DNA from 4 places in the Rossellomorea sp. GAMAL-10_SWC genome. Region 1 is predicted to be linked to each of the others. Evidence: riboswitches for the same ligand, from Rfam matches in the RefSeq annotation. Region 1 holds a riboswitch; each other region holds the start of a gene.

What was found. A riboswitch is a leader RNA that binds a small molecule or an ion and turns the genes downstream of it on or off. The one in region 1 is predicted to bind S-adenosylmethionine.
Region 2: another riboswitch for S-adenosylmethionine. It lies ahead of V5E38_RS23800 (methionine ABC transporter ATP-binding protein); the one in region 1 lies ahead of V5E38_RS00665 (methionine ABC transporter ATP-binding protein).
Region 3: another riboswitch for S-adenosylmethionine. It lies ahead of V5E38_RS06150 (trans-sulfuration enzyme family protein); the one in region 1 lies ahead of V5E38_RS00665 (methionine ABC transporter ATP-binding protein).
Region 4: another riboswitch for S-adenosylmethionine. It lies ahead of V5E38_RS06665 (2,3-diketo-5-methylthiopentyl-1-phosphate enolase); the one in region 1 lies ahead of V5E38_RS00665 (methionine ABC transporter ATP-binding protein).

What each region holds. Positions count from the first base shown of each region.
Region 1 covers NZ_CP144911.1:132,237-136,453, forward strand. Annotated here, with positions in the region: gene V5E38_RS00650 (sulfite exporter TauE/SafE family protein) at 1-758, shown strand, start outside; gene V5E38_RS00655 (ASCH domain-containing protein) at 981-1,331, shown strand; gene V5E38_RS00660 (hypothetical protein) at 1,337-1,771, shown strand; SAM riboswitch class I at 2,046-2,163, shown strand; gene V5E38_RS00665 (methionine ABC transporter ATP-binding protein) at 2,339-3,355, shown strand; gene V5E38_RS00670 (methionine ABC transporter permease) at 3,345-4,013, shown strand; gene V5E38_RS00675 (MetQ/NlpA family ABC transporter substrate-binding protein) at 4,010-4,217, shown strand, end outside.
Region 2 covers NZ_CP144911.1:4,932,579-4,936,795, forward strand. Annotated here, with positions in the region: gene V5E38_RS23785 (ribonuclease M5) at 193-543, shown strand; gene V5E38_RS23790 (thioredoxin family protein) at 559-882, shown strand; gene V5E38_RS23795 (hypothetical protein) at 1,086-1,448, shown strand; SAM riboswitch class I at 1,526-1,638, shown strand; gene V5E38_RS23800 (methionine ABC transporter ATP-binding protein) at 1,779-2,786, shown strand; gene V5E38_RS23805 (methionine ABC transporter permease) at 2,788-3,456, shown strand; gene metQ (MetQ/NlpA family ABC transporter substrate-binding protein) at 3,479-4,217, shown strand, end outside.
Region 3 covers NZ_CP144911.1:1,286,597-1,290,813, reverse strand. Annotated here, with positions in the region: gene V5E38_RS06155 (trans-sulfuration enzyme family protein) at 84-1,250, opposite strand; gene V5E38_RS06150 (trans-sulfuration enzyme family protein) at 1,256-2,425, opposite strand; SAM riboswitch class I at 2,507-2,610, opposite strand; gene V5E38_RS06145 (helicase C-terminal domain-containing protein) at 2,690-4,217, opposite strand, start outside.
Region 4 covers NZ_CP144911.1:1,383,148-1,387,364, reverse strand. Annotated here, with positions in the region: gene V5E38_RS06675 (carbon-nitrogen family hydrolase) at 1-558, opposite strand, end outside; gene V5E38_RS06670 (pyridoxal phosphate-dependent aminotransferase) at 702-1,889, shown strand; SAM riboswitch class I at 1,947-2,050, shown strand; gene V5E38_RS06665 (2,3-diketo-5-methylthiopentyl-1-phosphate enolase) at 2,115-3,335, shown strand; gene V5E38_RS06660 (HAD family hydrolase) at 3,341-3,994, shown strand; gene V5E38_RS06655 (class II aldolase/adducin head domain-containing protein) at 3,991-4,217, shown strand, end outside.

The sequences.
Region 1 (4,217 bases):
TTGGTTTTTTTGGGTCCTTTATTTCAGGAATGGTAGGAATTGGTGGAGCGATTATAAATTATCCAATGCTCCTATTTATTCCTCCATTATTAGGATTTGTTGCTTTCACGCCACATCAAGTATCAGGTATAAGTGCCGTCCAAGTAGTATTTGCAACTTTAGGTGGGGTATTAAGCTATCGGAAAAGCGGTTATTTAAACAAAAAAGTAATAGTAAGTATGGGAATAAGTGTACTAATAGGAAGTTTTCTTGGTGGATTCGGTTCAAATCTACTTTCAGAACATGGAATTAATCTTGTTTATGGAATTTTAGCAATGATAGCGGTCGTTTTAATGTTTATTCCTAGAAAAAACGTAGAGATGTCAGCAGATGGTCAAATTTCAATTAATGTATGGCTTGCTGCAGGTTTGGCATTTATCGTTGGAACAAGTGCAGGTATTGTTGGTGCAGGAGGAGCATTTCTGTTAGTACCAATCATGTTAACGATCTTAAAAATACCAACTCGTGTGACTATTGCATCGTCATTAGCCATTACATTTATCTCTTCAATAGGCGTAACGATCGGGAAAATCTCTACTGGCCAAGTTGAAATTTTGCCGACAATTATTGTTGTAATTGCAAGTTTAATTGCCTCACCATTAGGTGCAAAAATAGGTAAACAAACAAAAACGCAGGTTTTAAGAGGGATTCTAGCAGTTTTAATTGGATTTACCGCTTTGAAGATTTGGATTACGATTATAAAATCATGGGTTAGTTGAATAAGGATTAACTGTAAAAAACAGAAAAACTATTTTGGGAGTTTTTCTGTTTTTCTATTAGCCTTTATTATGGTACTACGTGTAAGGCACTTTTTGTTGCTTCTTATTTCAATATTCTTAAATAAAATTTGCTAATTAAGTACTAATTTAATTAAAATGGAACTAGTCGTTTTTTTTAATAGCCTTTACTATAAATTTAAATTGAAATGGAGAATGAATTAGATGACAAATCAAAATGAAACGAACGCTTTACCGCCAAAAACATGTACAATTGAACGCCTTGTTACGCTTCAAGAGGATGTTGAAAAGGTATTGGCAGGACAAAAAACTGCTACTCGCCGAAATGGTAGATATGCAGATGTTGGGGAAGTGATGACCCTTCAAAATAATCAGTATGTTGTTGAAAAAGTTTATTCTCAATCTCTTGGTGAATTGACAGATGAGGATGCTAAGCAGGAAGGCTATTCAACTGTAGAAGAGTATAAGCAATCGATCCTGTCAATCCATCCTGGAATGCCTTGGCTGCCAAAAATGAGGGTATGGGTTCATGAGTTCCGTCTCATTCAAGAATAATTTATATGCTGTATAGATTGCTTCTTTATATACATATTGCTAGTGTAATCTTATCGATTGGCCCTTTTTTTATACTGATTCCGATACTCAAAAAGCTGCATACCTCGAAGTCTGCGATACAACAGAGCTATTTGGATGTATTCCGGTTCGCTGTCAGATTGGCAAAGCATGCTGGGCATGTACTGGTTGGATCAGGGGTCTTGTTGGTACTAGTAGGTCATTGGTCGTGGAAGACATCTTGGATTGTGATGACTATTCTTCTTTTGGTGAGTTCATTATTTTTCCTAGCTAGAGCCTTTTCACCGACCATACGGAAATTTAGTGAACCAACGCATGACCAGAGAATGCTGATTCAAAAGCTTCGTCGATCTATCTGGATTTACATCGTTCTTTTGATGGTTATGCTATGGTTTATGGTAGTAAAGCCTGCATTATGGTAGGCATAATTCAAAAAAGCAGACAGGTTCTCTTTATCGAAGAAGCCTTGTCTGCTTTTTTGGCCTTATCTTAAATGAGATACTAATAAGAATCCCGAAAATTAAGTATTTAGACCTATTTTAAACGATATAATAAACAGGTTTCTTGATTTGAATTTCAAGGACCTAAGTCATGTGGCAAACTGTGCGCGCAAAAAAAATTCAAAAAAAATTCTTGACGGATTCTAAAAAGAGGGATAACATAAACTCAATAATTCAAAAACTTAATAAATTCTATTACTTATCCAGAGAGGTGGAGGGACTGGCCCTACGATACCTCGGCAACGGGTTTGTTATTTCGTAACAAATACCGTGCTAATTCCTGCAAATCGTTTAATCGATTTGAAAGATAAGAAGTAAAGTGGCTTATATATTTTAACCCCTCTTCTTATCTGTTTTATCGGATAAGAAGAGGGGTTTTTTGATGTAGTGCCTTAGGAGAAAAAGGGGGAAATATAGATATAAATCCTAGTTTTCAAATATGTTTACTAAGTTATAAAAGTTGGAATAACTTGCAATGGGGGAAGTAATTTGATTGAGATAAAAAATGTCTCCAAGGTTTATCCTGGAAGGCCACCAATTAAAGCTTTAAATAATATTAATATGAAAATAGAGAAAGGGGAGATCTTTGGAATCATTGGTTTTTCCGGAGCAGGAAAAAGTACATTGATTCGTTGTTTAAATAGACTTGAAGAGCCAACAGAAGGATCAGTTCTCATTGATGGATTGGACCTAATGACATTAAAAGATGAAGAGTTACGTAAGACACGTAGAAAAATTGGTGTCGTATTCCAACACTTTAATCTACTTTCTGCTAAAACGGTATTTGATAATATAGCAATGCCGCTATATCTTGAAGGAAAAAAGAAACGGGATGTTCAGGAAAAGGTAATGGAGTTAATTGAATTTGTTGGACTTACAGGGAAGCAAGATGTATTTCCGGGGCACTTATCGGGAGGACAAAAGCAAAGAGTGGGAATAGCAAGGGCACTCGTAACAGATCCAGATCTTTTGCTATGTGATGAAGCTACATCTGCATTAGACCCTGAAACAACAAAGAATGTATTAGAGCTTTTAAGGAAGGTAAATAATTCCTATAATCTTACAATTTTCCTTATTACCCATGAAATGAGTGTAATTCGTGATCTTTGTGATAAAGTGGCGGTCATTGATGATGGTGAAATTGTCGAGGAAGGTAATGTTTATGACGTTTTTACGAATCCACAAAAAAGTATTACAAAGAATTTTGTTAACACTGTATTACAAAATGAGGTGCCGCCTAAGTTATCGAAATCATTATCAAAGGGAAAATATTATCAATTAGTCTTCCTAGGTGACAAGGCAGGCAACCCATTATTATCAGAGGTTCTTAAAAAATTCGATATAAATTTAAATATTCTTTATGGATCGATTACAGAGTTACAAGAAAGACCTTATGGGAATTTGCTCGTGGCACTAGAAGGAACAAAAGAGGAAAGCGCAAAAGCTATTAAATTTATTTCGGAAAAGGGGATAGATGTGAGGGAGGTTGAGTTAAATGGAGCTTAATTGGGAATTCTTTTGGCCGCAGTTTTTGCAGGCAACTCAAGATACATTTCTAACTGTGCTAGGATCATTTATTTTTGGCACAATCATAGGATTACCTTTAGGTATTATCCTAGTTGTAACAAGGCCAGGTCATATAATGGAAAACAAACCTTTATTTACGTTGTTAAATACCATTATTAATATTGTTCGATCTGTACCATTTATTATTTTGCTAGTTGCCATTATTCCATTTACTAGATTATTGACGGGAACGTCCATTGGAGTAGTTGCAGCAATTGTTCCACTTTCAATCTTTGTAGGGCCATATTTGGCAAGATTGATTGAGAACTCCATGTTAGAAGTAGATAAGGGAGTACTGGAAACAGCTTACTCAATGGGAGCAACAAAGTTTCAGATCATCGTGAAGTTTATTTTGCCTGAAGCGATTCCATCGTTGATTCTTTCATTTACAACAGCAACGATTGGATTGATTGGATCGACTGCGGCAGCAGGTGCTGTTGGTGCTGGTGGATTAGGGGACTTAGCTATTACATATGGTTATCAACGCTTTGAAACATTGGTTATTGTCATTACAGTTGTATTACTAGTAGTTATTGTTCAACTCATACAAAGTTTAGGAAATACGTGGTCAAGATACGTAAGGAGGAAAAGAGGATGAAAAAGTTTTTTACTATTTTTGCAGCATTATTATTAACAGTTTCGGTATTATCAGCATGTGGTTCTAACGCATCATCAGGTAATGGAAAAGAGAGAACAGTTAAGATTGGTATTAACGGTGATGACTATGAACTTTGGAATATTGTACAAAAACAAGTGAAAAATGATGGCATTAAATTGAAAATCATTTCATTTTCAGATTATG
Region 2 (4,217 bases), 200 kb from region 1:
TGGGCGCTTTTTTATTTTATGTGTATAATTAATGTAATAAAGCTTAACTTATTTACATAAAACATTATTTAAAGGGACATTTTCATTTAGGTAAAAAAAGGAAACAACAAAAGGGAAATCGAATATACTATATACAAAAGATTTTTAGTCAAAAGTTTTTGAGTCCTATACATTAGGTGATGCCCAGTGAATATTGAAGATCAAAGAAAAGTTATCATTGTCGAAGGTACTACTGATAAGAGAAAAATACAGACGATTATAAAGGAGCCTGTAGATATTATCTGTACGAATGGTACAGTTGGTACTTCAAAGCTAGATGAGCTTGCTGAAATGTTAGATTTAAGAGAAATTTATGTGTTAGTAGATGCAGATGAGGCTGGTGAAAAGCTTAGAAGACTGTTAAAAAGAGAATTTCCACAGGCAGAGCATCTGTACATTGATAGAAGTTATCGAGAAGTGGCAACAGCTCCGAGTCAACATTTAGCTAGTGTATTATTAGGGGCGGATATTTTAGTATTTACAGATTATTTACGTACAAATTAAAGAGGATTAAAGATCATGCAGCAATGGACAAAGAATGAAATAATGCAAAGAATTCAATCAAAAGAGACGACAGTTATTTATATTTATACCGCAATGTGTGGTACATGCCAAGTAGCTTCTAAAATGCTAGAAATTGTAAATGAGATTCTGCCAAATTTACCTATAAGCAAGGTGAATATTAATGAAATAGTGGAAGAAGCTCAAAACTGGAAGGTTGAAAGTGTACCTTGTTTACTTATTTTTGAAAATGGGGAAATGAAACAAAAAATCTACGCTTTCCAGTCAGTACCATATTTACATGAATTGTTAAAAAAATATAATTTATATATTAAACGATGAGTGCATACTGAATGTTGCACTCTTTTTATTTGGCTTAAAATATTTCCTGATATTAGACATATTTCTCGGGAAATGAGTTGAATGCTGTAGAAATAAAATTAAAATATAGATTTTTATCAAAGTAAATGTCGAGCGAAATATAAAGAATACACCTCTTATCTATGAGAAAATAAGATTAAAGAATCCAAGAAGAGGTGTTTATTATGGAAATCAAGGAGTGGATAGGACAAGCTAGAAACTTATTTATAAAAAAAGAATATTTACAAATTATTTTGCCCATCGAAGAAAGAATTGTAGAATTTAACTGTCTAAATGAAAAATTATTTATAAAGTTAAGTAAAAAGGCTCCTTTTATAGAGATAATTGATCGTTCGATTCCGCAACTTAGAGTTAATTTTTCGAAAGATGGATGGGAATATTTAAATTCAGGTTCGCAAAGATTAGGACTTTTATTAAAACTGAAAGATGCTTCTTTTGAAGGGAACTATCGATTATTACTACTAATGGAAACGATTTTTCAATATACAAGTGTTGAAAACGAAAAAAAACTTTTAGAAAATTGTTGACAATTAGTGTCTAACTTTGTAGAATTGGACTTACGTTAAAGAAATTACGTTAAACAACTTAATAGATCGTAAGATTACTCTTATCGAGAGAGGTGGAGGGACTGTGCCCTGTGAAACCCAGCAACCGTCAATGAGATCGTCATTGAAATGGTGCTAATTCCTGCAAAGCATGTGCTTTGAGAGATGAGAGAAAGGAATACTTTTTGTATGTTAAACCTTTCTGCTCATATGAGTTGAAAGGTTTTTTTATTATTACGAGACTAAAAAAGTACTTTCTTACAAAAAATTGAAAGATGAGTTGTTAGAATGTTTTGAAAGGAGAACGAATGTATGATTCAAATAAATAATGTAAGTAAAATATACAAAGGTAAAAAGGGCACAGTTACCGCAGTACAAAATGTTTCGTTAACGATTGAAGCAGGTGAAATTTTTGGCATGATCGGATATAGCGGCGCAGGGAAAAGTACGCTATTACGTATGCTAAATGGGCTTGAGGCGCCTACATCAGGTGAAGTCATTATAAATGGTCAATCGATTTCGAAATGTTCATCTAGTCAGTTAAGAAAAGCAAGACAGAAAATAGGGATGATTTTTCAGCATTTCAATTTATTGTGGTCAAGAACTGTATTAGAAAATATACTTTTCCCACTTGAAATTGCTAAGGTTCCAAAAAAAGAAAGCATTAATCGTGCGAAAGAATTAATCAAACTTGTAGGTCTTAAAGGTAGAGAGAATGCTTATCCTTCTGAACTTAGTGGAGGTCAAAAGCAACGCGTCGGAATTGCAAGAGCACTTGCTAATAACCCAGATGTTCTTTTATGCGATGAAGCGACTTCTGCATTGGATCCAGAGACAACAGATTCAATATTAGCTTTACTGACAAATATTAATAAACAGCTTGGTATTACAATTATCCTAATTACTCATGAAATGCATGTTATACAAAAGATATGCCAACGAGTAGCTGTAATGGAAAACGGAAATGTAGTAGAAGAAGGCCATGTTGTTGATGTATTTACTCGTCCAAAACAAGCAATTACAAAGAAATTTGTAACACAAATCAAAGGCAATGATGAAGACAGTAAAGTAATTTCTGAAGGTGATGGGAAGGATAATACTTACAAGCTAACCTTTAAAAATGGTCAAGCAGATCAGCCGCATATTTCTGAGGTTGTTAAGCACTTTGATATTGAGATTAACATTTTACAAGGAAAAATTGTTCAAACTGCTGAAGGCTCTTATGGGACAATGAAGATTCAACTTGTTGGAGACATAAATAACATCAAAGAAGCAATTGCTTACTTAGAATCAAAACAAGTTGAAGTGGAGGTAGCATAAGATGACACAACTTTTTCCGAATGTTGATTGGGATGCAATGCTTTTAGCTACTCAAGAAACATTATTCATGACAGTAATAGCTGCGCTTGCAACGTTCATTTTTGGACTAATTATAGGTTTATTCTTATTTTTAACTAGTAAAGACCAGTTGCTTGAAAATAAATTTTTTAATACAATCCTAGCAGCGTTTGTAAATATTTTTCGTTCAATACCGTTTATCATTTTAATTATTTTATTAATTCCATTTACGATCTTTATACTTGGCTCTATGCTTGGAGCAAAAGCAGCATTACCTGCATTAATTATTGGTGCTGCACCATTCTATGCAAGGATGGTCGAAATCGGATTACGTGAAATTGATAAAGGTGTAATCGAAGCTGCAAGAGCAATGGGGGCTAGTACCTTTACAATCATCCTAAAAGTATTAATTCCAGAAGCATTACCAGCAATTATTTCAGGCTTAACTGTTACTACAATCGCAATTGTTGGTTATACTGCAATGGCTGGTGTAGTAGGTGGTGGTGGACTTGGTAACTTAGCATTTATGGAAGGATACCAACGTTCTAATAACCAAGTAACGCTTGTTGCGACAGTAATTATTTTATTAATCGTATTCATTCTTCAATTTATTGGTGATTTAGTAACAACAAAAATAGATAAACGAGCTTAATCATATAAGGGAGGAACTAACAATGAAATTCAAAAAAATCGTAGGAATTTTAGGAGCAGGTGTTTTAGCATTATCTTTAGCAGCATGTAATAAAGGTGGAGAAGATAAAAATAAAGAATTAGTGGTTGGTGCATCAAATGTACCTCACGCAGTTATTTTAGAACAAGCTAAACCAATCCTTAAAAAAGAAGGAATTAACTTAAAAATTGTTAAATTCCAAGATTATGTATTACCAAATAAAGCACTTGCTTCAAAAGAATTAGATGCAAACTATTTCCAACACATTCCATATTTAGAAGCTCAAATGAAAGAAAATGGTTATAAATTTGAAAATGCTGGTGGAATCCACATCGAGCCGATCGGAGTTTACTCTAAAAAATATAAGAGCTTAGATGAGCTGCCAGATGGAGCTAAAATTATCATGAGTAGCTCAGTAGCTGACCATGGTCGTATGTTAAGCTTATTACAACAAGTAGGTTTAATTAAACTTAAAGCTGGAATTGATCCAACTACTGCTCAAATTAAAGACATTGCTGAGAATCCAAAACACTTAAAATTCCAAGCTGATGTAGACGCTGGAATGCTTCCAAAAGTTTATCAAAACAATGAAGGCGATGCAGTGTTAATTAACACAAACTACGCGATTGATGCTGGATTAAACCCAATGAAGGATGCTATTGCTTTAGAAGGTAAAGAATCTCCATATGTAAACATTATCGCTGTTCGTAAAGGTGACAAAGATAAAAAAGAAATCAAAGAAC
Region 3 (4,217 bases), 1.2 Mb from region 1:
TCCCACAGAAATTCCATTGTGGGATTTTTAAGATAAGGTAATGATTTCTCGGATTGATTCTCCATTGTAATTAATCGTTTTCCCTATTCTTGCACTTCTTGTTTTTCTCTTACTCCTGCATTTAATGCTTTTTGGAAGCTTGCAATCAAGTCTTCAATATCTTCTAAACCAACGGACACTCTTATTAATGTATCTTTTACGCCTAATCTTTCACGAACATCGAGCGGTATTGCAGCATGAGACATTTTTACAGGATATGAAACAATTGTCTCAACTCCACCCAATGAAACTGCAACTGCAACGTTTTCGACTGATTGTAGGAAACTTGTCGTTTGTTCAATCGTTTTTAGTGTAAATGAAAGGACTGCTCCTCCTCCAGTAGCTTGCTCAAAATGAACATCGTGACCGGGATGATCTTTTAGTCCTGGGTAATATACGTCCTCAACTTCTTCTTGTTCTAAAAGCCAATTTGCTAATTTTGATGCAGTTTGTTCATAAGCATCCATACGAACTTTTAACGTCTTTAATCCTCTTAATGTTAGCCAACAGTCTTGTGGACCTAAAATTGCTCCGAATGAATTTTGGATTGTGTATAAATCATTTGCAAGTTCTTCTGAATTTACGACCGCTAATCCTCCGATTACATCGCTATGGCCTGCAATAAATTTTGTTGCGCTATGAACGACAATATCAGCTCCTAAGTCTAATGGTCTTTGTAAATATGGTGATAAAAAACTATTATCTACAATGACAAGTATGTCATTTTCTTTTGCTATTTTGATTGCACTACTTAAATCAGTAATTTTCAAAAGAGGGTTAGACGGTGTTTCTAAATAAAGACCTTTTGTATTTGGCTTTATTCCGGCTTTAATCTCTTGTAGATTAGATGCGTCCACGAAAGTAAAATCGATTCCGAAACGATTTAATACTTTTGTCGCTATTCTAAATGTTCCTCCATAAACATCTTCACAGATGACAATATGATCTCCAGCTGAGAACAAAGACAATACAGATGAGATTGCAGCCATCCCTGATGAAAACGCAAAACCGCGAACGCCATTTTCTAATATTGCAATTGTATTTTCCAACGCTTCCCTTGTTGGGTTTCCACTTCTTGCATAGTCGTACTTACCAAAATTCTCTATATCAAATTGATGAAATGTTGAAGTTTGATAAATTGGAATACTTAATGCGCCTGTTGCCTGATCTATTTCATTTCCGTTATGAATTAATTTCGTTCCAAATTGCATGCTCATCACCCCAATGCATTTTCTAAGTCATTTAATAAATCATCAATATGTTCAATACCAACAGATAATCGAAGTGTATGGTCATCTAGACCAAGCTTTCTTTTAAATTCTTCTGGCATTTCTGAATGAGTTTGCGTATGTGGATACGTAATTAAGGATTCAACTCCACCTAAGCTTTCTGCGAATGTGATGACTTTTACGCTTCCTAAAACCTGTTCAACTAAACTTAAATCTTTCACTTTAAATGAAATCATTGCACCAAATCCAGTTGCTTGTTCTTTAATAATTGAATATCCTTTATGCGTTGGTAATCCTACATAATACACTTCAGTAACATTTGGATGATTTTCTAAAAATTTTGCAAGTACAATCGCATTTTTTTGACTGTATTCCATACGTAAATGTAATGTTTTAATTCCTCTTAAGATTAACCAAGAGTCAAATGGAGCTAAAGTTGCACCTGTTGATTTTTGATAATAACGAATTCGTTCATTCGTATATTCTGAATTAGTCACGACAAAACCAGCAAGTGTATCATTATGGCCACCTAAATACTTTGTTCCACTATGAACAACAACATCTGCCCCTAATTCAATTGGTCTAAAGAAATAAGGTGTTAAAAATGTATTATCAACAATCACGATAATATCTCTTTCTTTTGCAATCTCTACTACTCTTTTTAAATCCGTTACTTTCATCATTGGATTTGATGGTGTTTCAATAAAGATTCCTTTTGTATTCGGTTTAAGTGCATCAAGAATATTTTCAATTTCAGTCGTATCAACAAAATTATGCTCAAGTCCATATGGTGAATAAATTTCTTCGAATAAACGATATGTTCCACCGTATAAATCATCTGAAACAATTAAGTGGTCACCTTTTTTAAATAAGCTTAATACTGCAGTAACGGCTGCATTTCCAGTTGAAAATGCAACTCCAAAATTTGCACTTTCTAATTTTGCTACAGTATTTTCGACTTCTTCTCGAGTGGGATTTTGTAATCTTGCATAATCATATCCAGTCGATTGATGAAGTCCTGCATGTTTAAATGTAGCAGATTGATAAATTGGATAACTAATCGCACCAGTTAATGGATCATAGCCTTTGCTTCCATGTACAGCTACTGTTTCAATCGATTTTTTATTCGTGTTTAAAGCCTCTTTTGTGTTAGTCATTATAAATCCCCCATTTTAGTCAAATAAAAAACCACTTCTTAAAAAATAAGAAGTGGTTATGTCCGCAAAATATACATATCGCTCTTATCTTCCAGGTTTTTCACCTGCAGGATTTAGCACTTTCTAGTTTTCACTAGAGTTGCCGGGTTTCGTCGGGCCAGTCCCTCCACCGCTCTTGATAAGATTATTTAATTATATTGATAAGTATATTAAAAACTCTGATAATTATCAATCATTTTTTTTCGTTATTTAATTATTGGCTTTTCATTTCCATTCTTCAGGTAATAAACTTTGATAAAGAGTGCTCTTATATCGGTCATCAATTAGTAATAAAGTCCCTTCATCTGATTCAGAACGAATAACTCTTCCTCCAGCTTGCATTACTTTATTCATACCTGGAAAGACATATGCATAATTATACCCATTTTTTCCAACCGAATGAAAATGCTCCTTTAAAATATTTCTTTCTAAACAAATTTGCGGCAACCCTACACCAACTACTACGACACCATTTAATCGATCACCCTTTAAATCGATCCCTTCAGAGAATATCCCACCTAATACAGCAAAGCCAACTAATGTTTCCTCATTATGACTATCAAACCGTAAAAGGAACTCTTCTCGTTCAATTTCAGTCATACCATTTTCTTGAACGATTGTTTTTATGTTAGGGTATTTCTCTTTAAATAAATCAACACTTTGAATTAAATATTGATAAGACGGATAAAAAACTAAATAATTACCTTTTCTTTTCGTAATTTCTTTATACACCGAATCAATTAATCTTTCTAAATTTCTTTCACGATCTTGATATCGTGTTGAAAGTGGGTCAATTGTTACTTCCAGTTGTTCACTATGAAAAGGAGAATCGATTGAAATTGTATAATCGCGGCTTTGATCACCAAGCATATCTTGAAAATATTGAATTGGTGTTAAAGTAGCTGAAAAATAAATTGTTGAGCGAAATTTTTTTATGACGTCATTTACTACTTTAGAAGGATCTAGGCAAAACAACTTTAAATGAACTTCACTTTTATAAAGTTCATAGTAGCATACGTAATTTTCATCAAAAAACTCTGCAATTTTGACGAAGTTGAGCGACTCAAAATAAGTATCAAGTAAAAGTTGTTTATTTTCGTCCTCGTCCATTTCCTGTAATTTTATTTCGACGATTTCATTAAATGTATGTAGAAGTTCCAATAAATCCTCATCAATTTCTTTTGAAACTGGTGATACAACGTCCTTCCATTTCTTTCTTAATTCAATCAATCGCTTATTTATTTCATTTATTATGGCATAAAGTTCATCTTTTAAATTTTTATATCTATTTTTCAACTCTAAAAATTTAGATTTGAATAGACTTGCAGAGTACATTTCTCTTGCCCGATCAACAAGATTATGAGCTTCATCAATTAATAAAACTGAACTTCGTTTATGCTCATCAAATAATCTTTTTAACGATACTCGTGGATCGAAAATATAATTTACATCACAAATAATAGCATCTGAAGAATTTAATAAATCTAATGAGTATTCAAAAGGACAGACTGTATGTTTTCGTGCATATTCTTCTATTTTATCCCTAGTTAGCGCTTTTTCCGATGAAAGAATATCAAGAACAGCATCATTTATCCGGTCATAATAACCATTGGCATATTCACAATAATCCTTTTGACACAACGTCTCTTCTTTAAAACAGATTTTATCTTTTGCTGTAATCGTCGTACACTTTATACAAAGCCCTTGATCTGTCATGCGCTTAAACGCTTCTTCAGCAACAGTCCTAGTAATC
Region 4 (4,217 bases), 1.3 Mb from region 1:
GATTGCTCTTGCTTTTAATAAGATTTCCCAATGATTCATTCTTTGAATTGGCCATTCGGCAACAAAAAATAAAACTTTTGCACCCTTTTGAGAATGTGCTCCAATCCATTCAGGAAAACGCAAATCATAGCAAACAAATCCTGCAGCTGTTAATCCATCGATTTCAAAAAGTCCATCTGTTTCCCCTGATTGAAGATAGTGATGCTCGTTCATTAACTGGAACAAATGAACTTTATCATAAGTTTTTACTAATTCACCAGTACTGCTAATAACAATTAATGTATTCGTAACACCATTTTCTCTTGCAATTGGGAACGAACCAGCAATCAATATTACATTATTTGATTTTGCGATGGACTGAAGTTCAGAAATAATCACTTCTTGTTCACCTGTGTGCAAACCAATTTCTTCCAGACAATAGCCTGTTGTCCATAGCTCAGGTAGTACAATTACACGAATATTTTCTTTAACAGCTTCGTTTATTTGAGTTTTCATTTTCTCTAAATTAGTCTTTGATTCACCTAAAATAACGTCAGATTGAATACACGCAATTTTAATCACAATTTATTCACCCTATTCTAAATTTTATAGACATTTTTAAATCGAGCATATATGATGGTGAAAGTTATTGCAACAGTCGTTCATGAAAATCATTCGATTAAGAAACGATCTATTCAAATTAATTTTATTATATTTTTGGAGTGATTAACTTGAATCATAGTAAACTATTAAACAATTTACCAAAACAATTTTTTGCTTCACTAGTCCAAAAAGTGAATCAGTCAATTAATAATGGTCATGATGTCATTAATCTTGGACAAGGAAATCCCGATCGACCTACACCCGACCATATTATAAAAGCACTACAAAAGTCTGTTGAAAACCCTTTAACTCATCGTTATTCTCCGTTTAGAGGAATGAGCTCTTTAAAAAATGCTGTTGTAGAATTTTATAAACGAGAGTATGATGTTGATTTAGACCCAGAGGAAGAAGTAGCCATATTATTCGGTGGAAAAGCTGGATTAGTAGAGCTACCACTTTGTTTATGTGACGAAGGAGATACAATTTTAGTTCCAGACCCAGGCTATCCAGACTATTTGTCTGGTATATCTCTTTCAAAAACAGTTCCATACATGCTTCCATTACTTGAAGAAAATCAATTTTTACCAGATTATAAATTAATTCCTCAAGATGTTTTGGGTGCTAGTAAAATATTATTTATCAATTATCCAAATAATCCCACAGGTGCTATAGCAACTGAAGAATTTTTTAAAGAAACAGTTGCGCTTGCAAAAAATAATCAGATTACCGTTTGTCATGATTTTGCTTACGGCGCATTTGGTTTTGACGGCAAAAAACCTTTAAGTTATCTTCAAACTCCAGGAGCAAAGGAATGCGGGATTGAAATTTATACCCTTTCTAAAACTTATAATATGGCTGGTTGGAGAATTGGTTTTGCAGTTGGAAATAAAGAGGTTATTTCAGCAATTAATCTATTACAGGATCATCTTTATGTTAGCATCTTCCCTGCTGTTCAAAAAGCTGCAGCTGCTGCGCTAACTGAATCTCAAGAAAGTGTAAAACAACTATTAGCACTTTATGAAGAGCGTAGAAATGTATTTATTAGTGGCTGTCACGAAATTGGATGGGAAGTAACTGCACCTGCAGGTTCGTTTTTTGCATGGTTAAAAATCCCATCAGGTTTTACATCACAGGAATTTGCTGATCTTTTACTTGAAAAGGCTCATATTGCAGTCGCTCCCGGAAATGGATTTGGAGAATATGGAGAAGGGTATGTAAGAGTCGGCCTACTATCAGATATTGATCGATTGAAGGAAGCAGTTGCTAGATTAAAAGAGATTGAAATATTTTCAAAATTTAATGTTTGACAATTGTGATTGTTCATGAAATAATTCGATTAGATTAAGAATTCAAAATTAAATATTACTTTATTCAGAGTAGGTGGAGGGACCGAGCCCGATGAAACCCGGCAACCGGCTAGTTAACTAGTACGGTGCTAATTCTCGCAGCATTTGCTGGCAGATAAGGTGTAGGTAAACCTCTCCTTAGTGGAGAGGTTTTTTGTTTGACTAAAACTTTTTGGAGGTTTTGAAATGAGTGGAGTAATAGCAACTTACCAAGTTTATGATAAAAATCATCATTTAGAAAAAAAGGCAGAGTCAATCGCGCTAGGTTTAACGGTTGGTTCATGGACGAATTTACCTCAAAATGATCAAATTCAATTACAAAAGCATAAAGGCAAAGTTCTTTCAGTACGTGAAATAGAATGCGAAGAAAATGTCGTTAACTTTCTAGGCTATAAACCGACAAAAGGGATTATTGAAATCTATTATCCTAGCTTAAATTTTTCAGCTGATCTACCAGCAATTTTAACAACCGTTTTCGGTAAGCTATCCCTTGATGGTGAAATTAAACTAATTGATTTAAATTTTACGGATGACATTTTAGCTCTTTTTCCGGGTCCAAAATTTGGTATTAAAGGTATTCGAGAGAAATTGGATGTATATGATCGACCTTTATTAATGAGCATTTTTAAATCAATTATCGGCAGAGATATTCAATACATTTCAGAGGAATTAAAAAAGCAAGCTTTAGGTGGCGTAGATTTAATAAAAGATGACGAGATCCTTTTTGACACAATTACATCTATTACGGATCGCGTCACTCACGGAAAAAATATTTTGAACCAAGTTTATGAAAAAACAGGACACAAAACATTATACGCGGTGAATTTAACTGGCCGTACATATGAATTAAAAGAAAAAGCATTACGTGCTGCCGAAGCTGGTGCTGATGTATTTTTATTAAATGTGTTCTCGTATGGAATTGATGTACTGCAAGGTTTGGCAGAAGATCCATCAATTAATATTCCAATTATGGCTCATCCTGCTGTATCGGGTGCGTTTAGTTCCTCTCCAATTTATGGTATTGACGCAGGATTATTACTTGGTAAACTTTTACGAATTGCTGGTGCAGATTTTAGTCTTTTCCCTTCACCATATGGATCAGTTGCATTAGAAAAAGAGACAGCTTTAAAAATTGCTGAAAATTTAACAGTATCAAATGGATTAAAAGAGACATTCCCGGTACCTTCTGCAGGAATTCACCCAGCACTTGTGCCTCAATTAATTCAAGATTTTGGAATTGAGCAAGTCATCAACGCTGGCGGAGGTGTTCATGGTCATCCGGATGGACCAATTGGTGGAGGTAATGCATTTAGAGAAGCAATTTCAGCAACATTATCTGGAGTTGACCTAAAAGACTACGCACTTCCAAATACATCACTACAAAAAGCATTACAACTTTGGGGGTAACAACAATGGCAATAAAGATTTTTTGTGATTTTGATGGAACAATTACAGAGGGAGACAATATCGTTAATTTAATTAAAGAATTTGCTCCACCTTCAGTAAGTGGATTAACTAGTGAAGTATTAAATGGCAATATATCGATTCGAGAAGGTGTAGAGAAAATGTTTGCTACGATTCCTTCAACGAAAAAACAAGAAATGACCGATTATGTAATCAATCGTACTGTCATTCGAGATGGTTTTAGCGATTTTATACAATTTGTAAGCGTACAACAATATGAGTTAAAAGTTGTAAGTGGCGGATTAGATTTTTTCGTTCATCCAATATTAGCTGATTACCTTCCATCTTCTGATATTTTATGTAATCGTACTGACTTTACAGGCCAAACTGTAAAAATTCATTGGGATCATTCTTGTGATGAAAACTGTACGAATGATTGTGGAATGTGTAAACCATCTGTTAAAAGAAAATTTAGTGAAGCAAATGATTTTATCATTGTCATTGGTGATTCAATTACTGACTTACAAATTGCAAAAGAAGCTAATTTAATTTTTGCTCGAGATTTCTTAAAAGATAAATGTGAAGAATTATCTTTACCTTTCATTCCTTTTGAAAATTTCTATGATATTCGAGCTTCATTAGAGAAGGAGGTGCTAGTATGAAGGACTTTTTCAAACATTATGATGAAATTCGCGAAGTAAAAAAAGTACTTGCTGATCGAGATTGGTTTTTAGGAACTAGCGGAAATTTATCAATTAAAGTAAATGAGGAGCCTTTGAACTTTTTAGTTACAACTAGTGGTAAAGATAAAACTAAACATACTTATGACGATTTTTTACTCGTTAATGAATTTGACCAATCTGTTTGGGATGAATCAAAAAAACC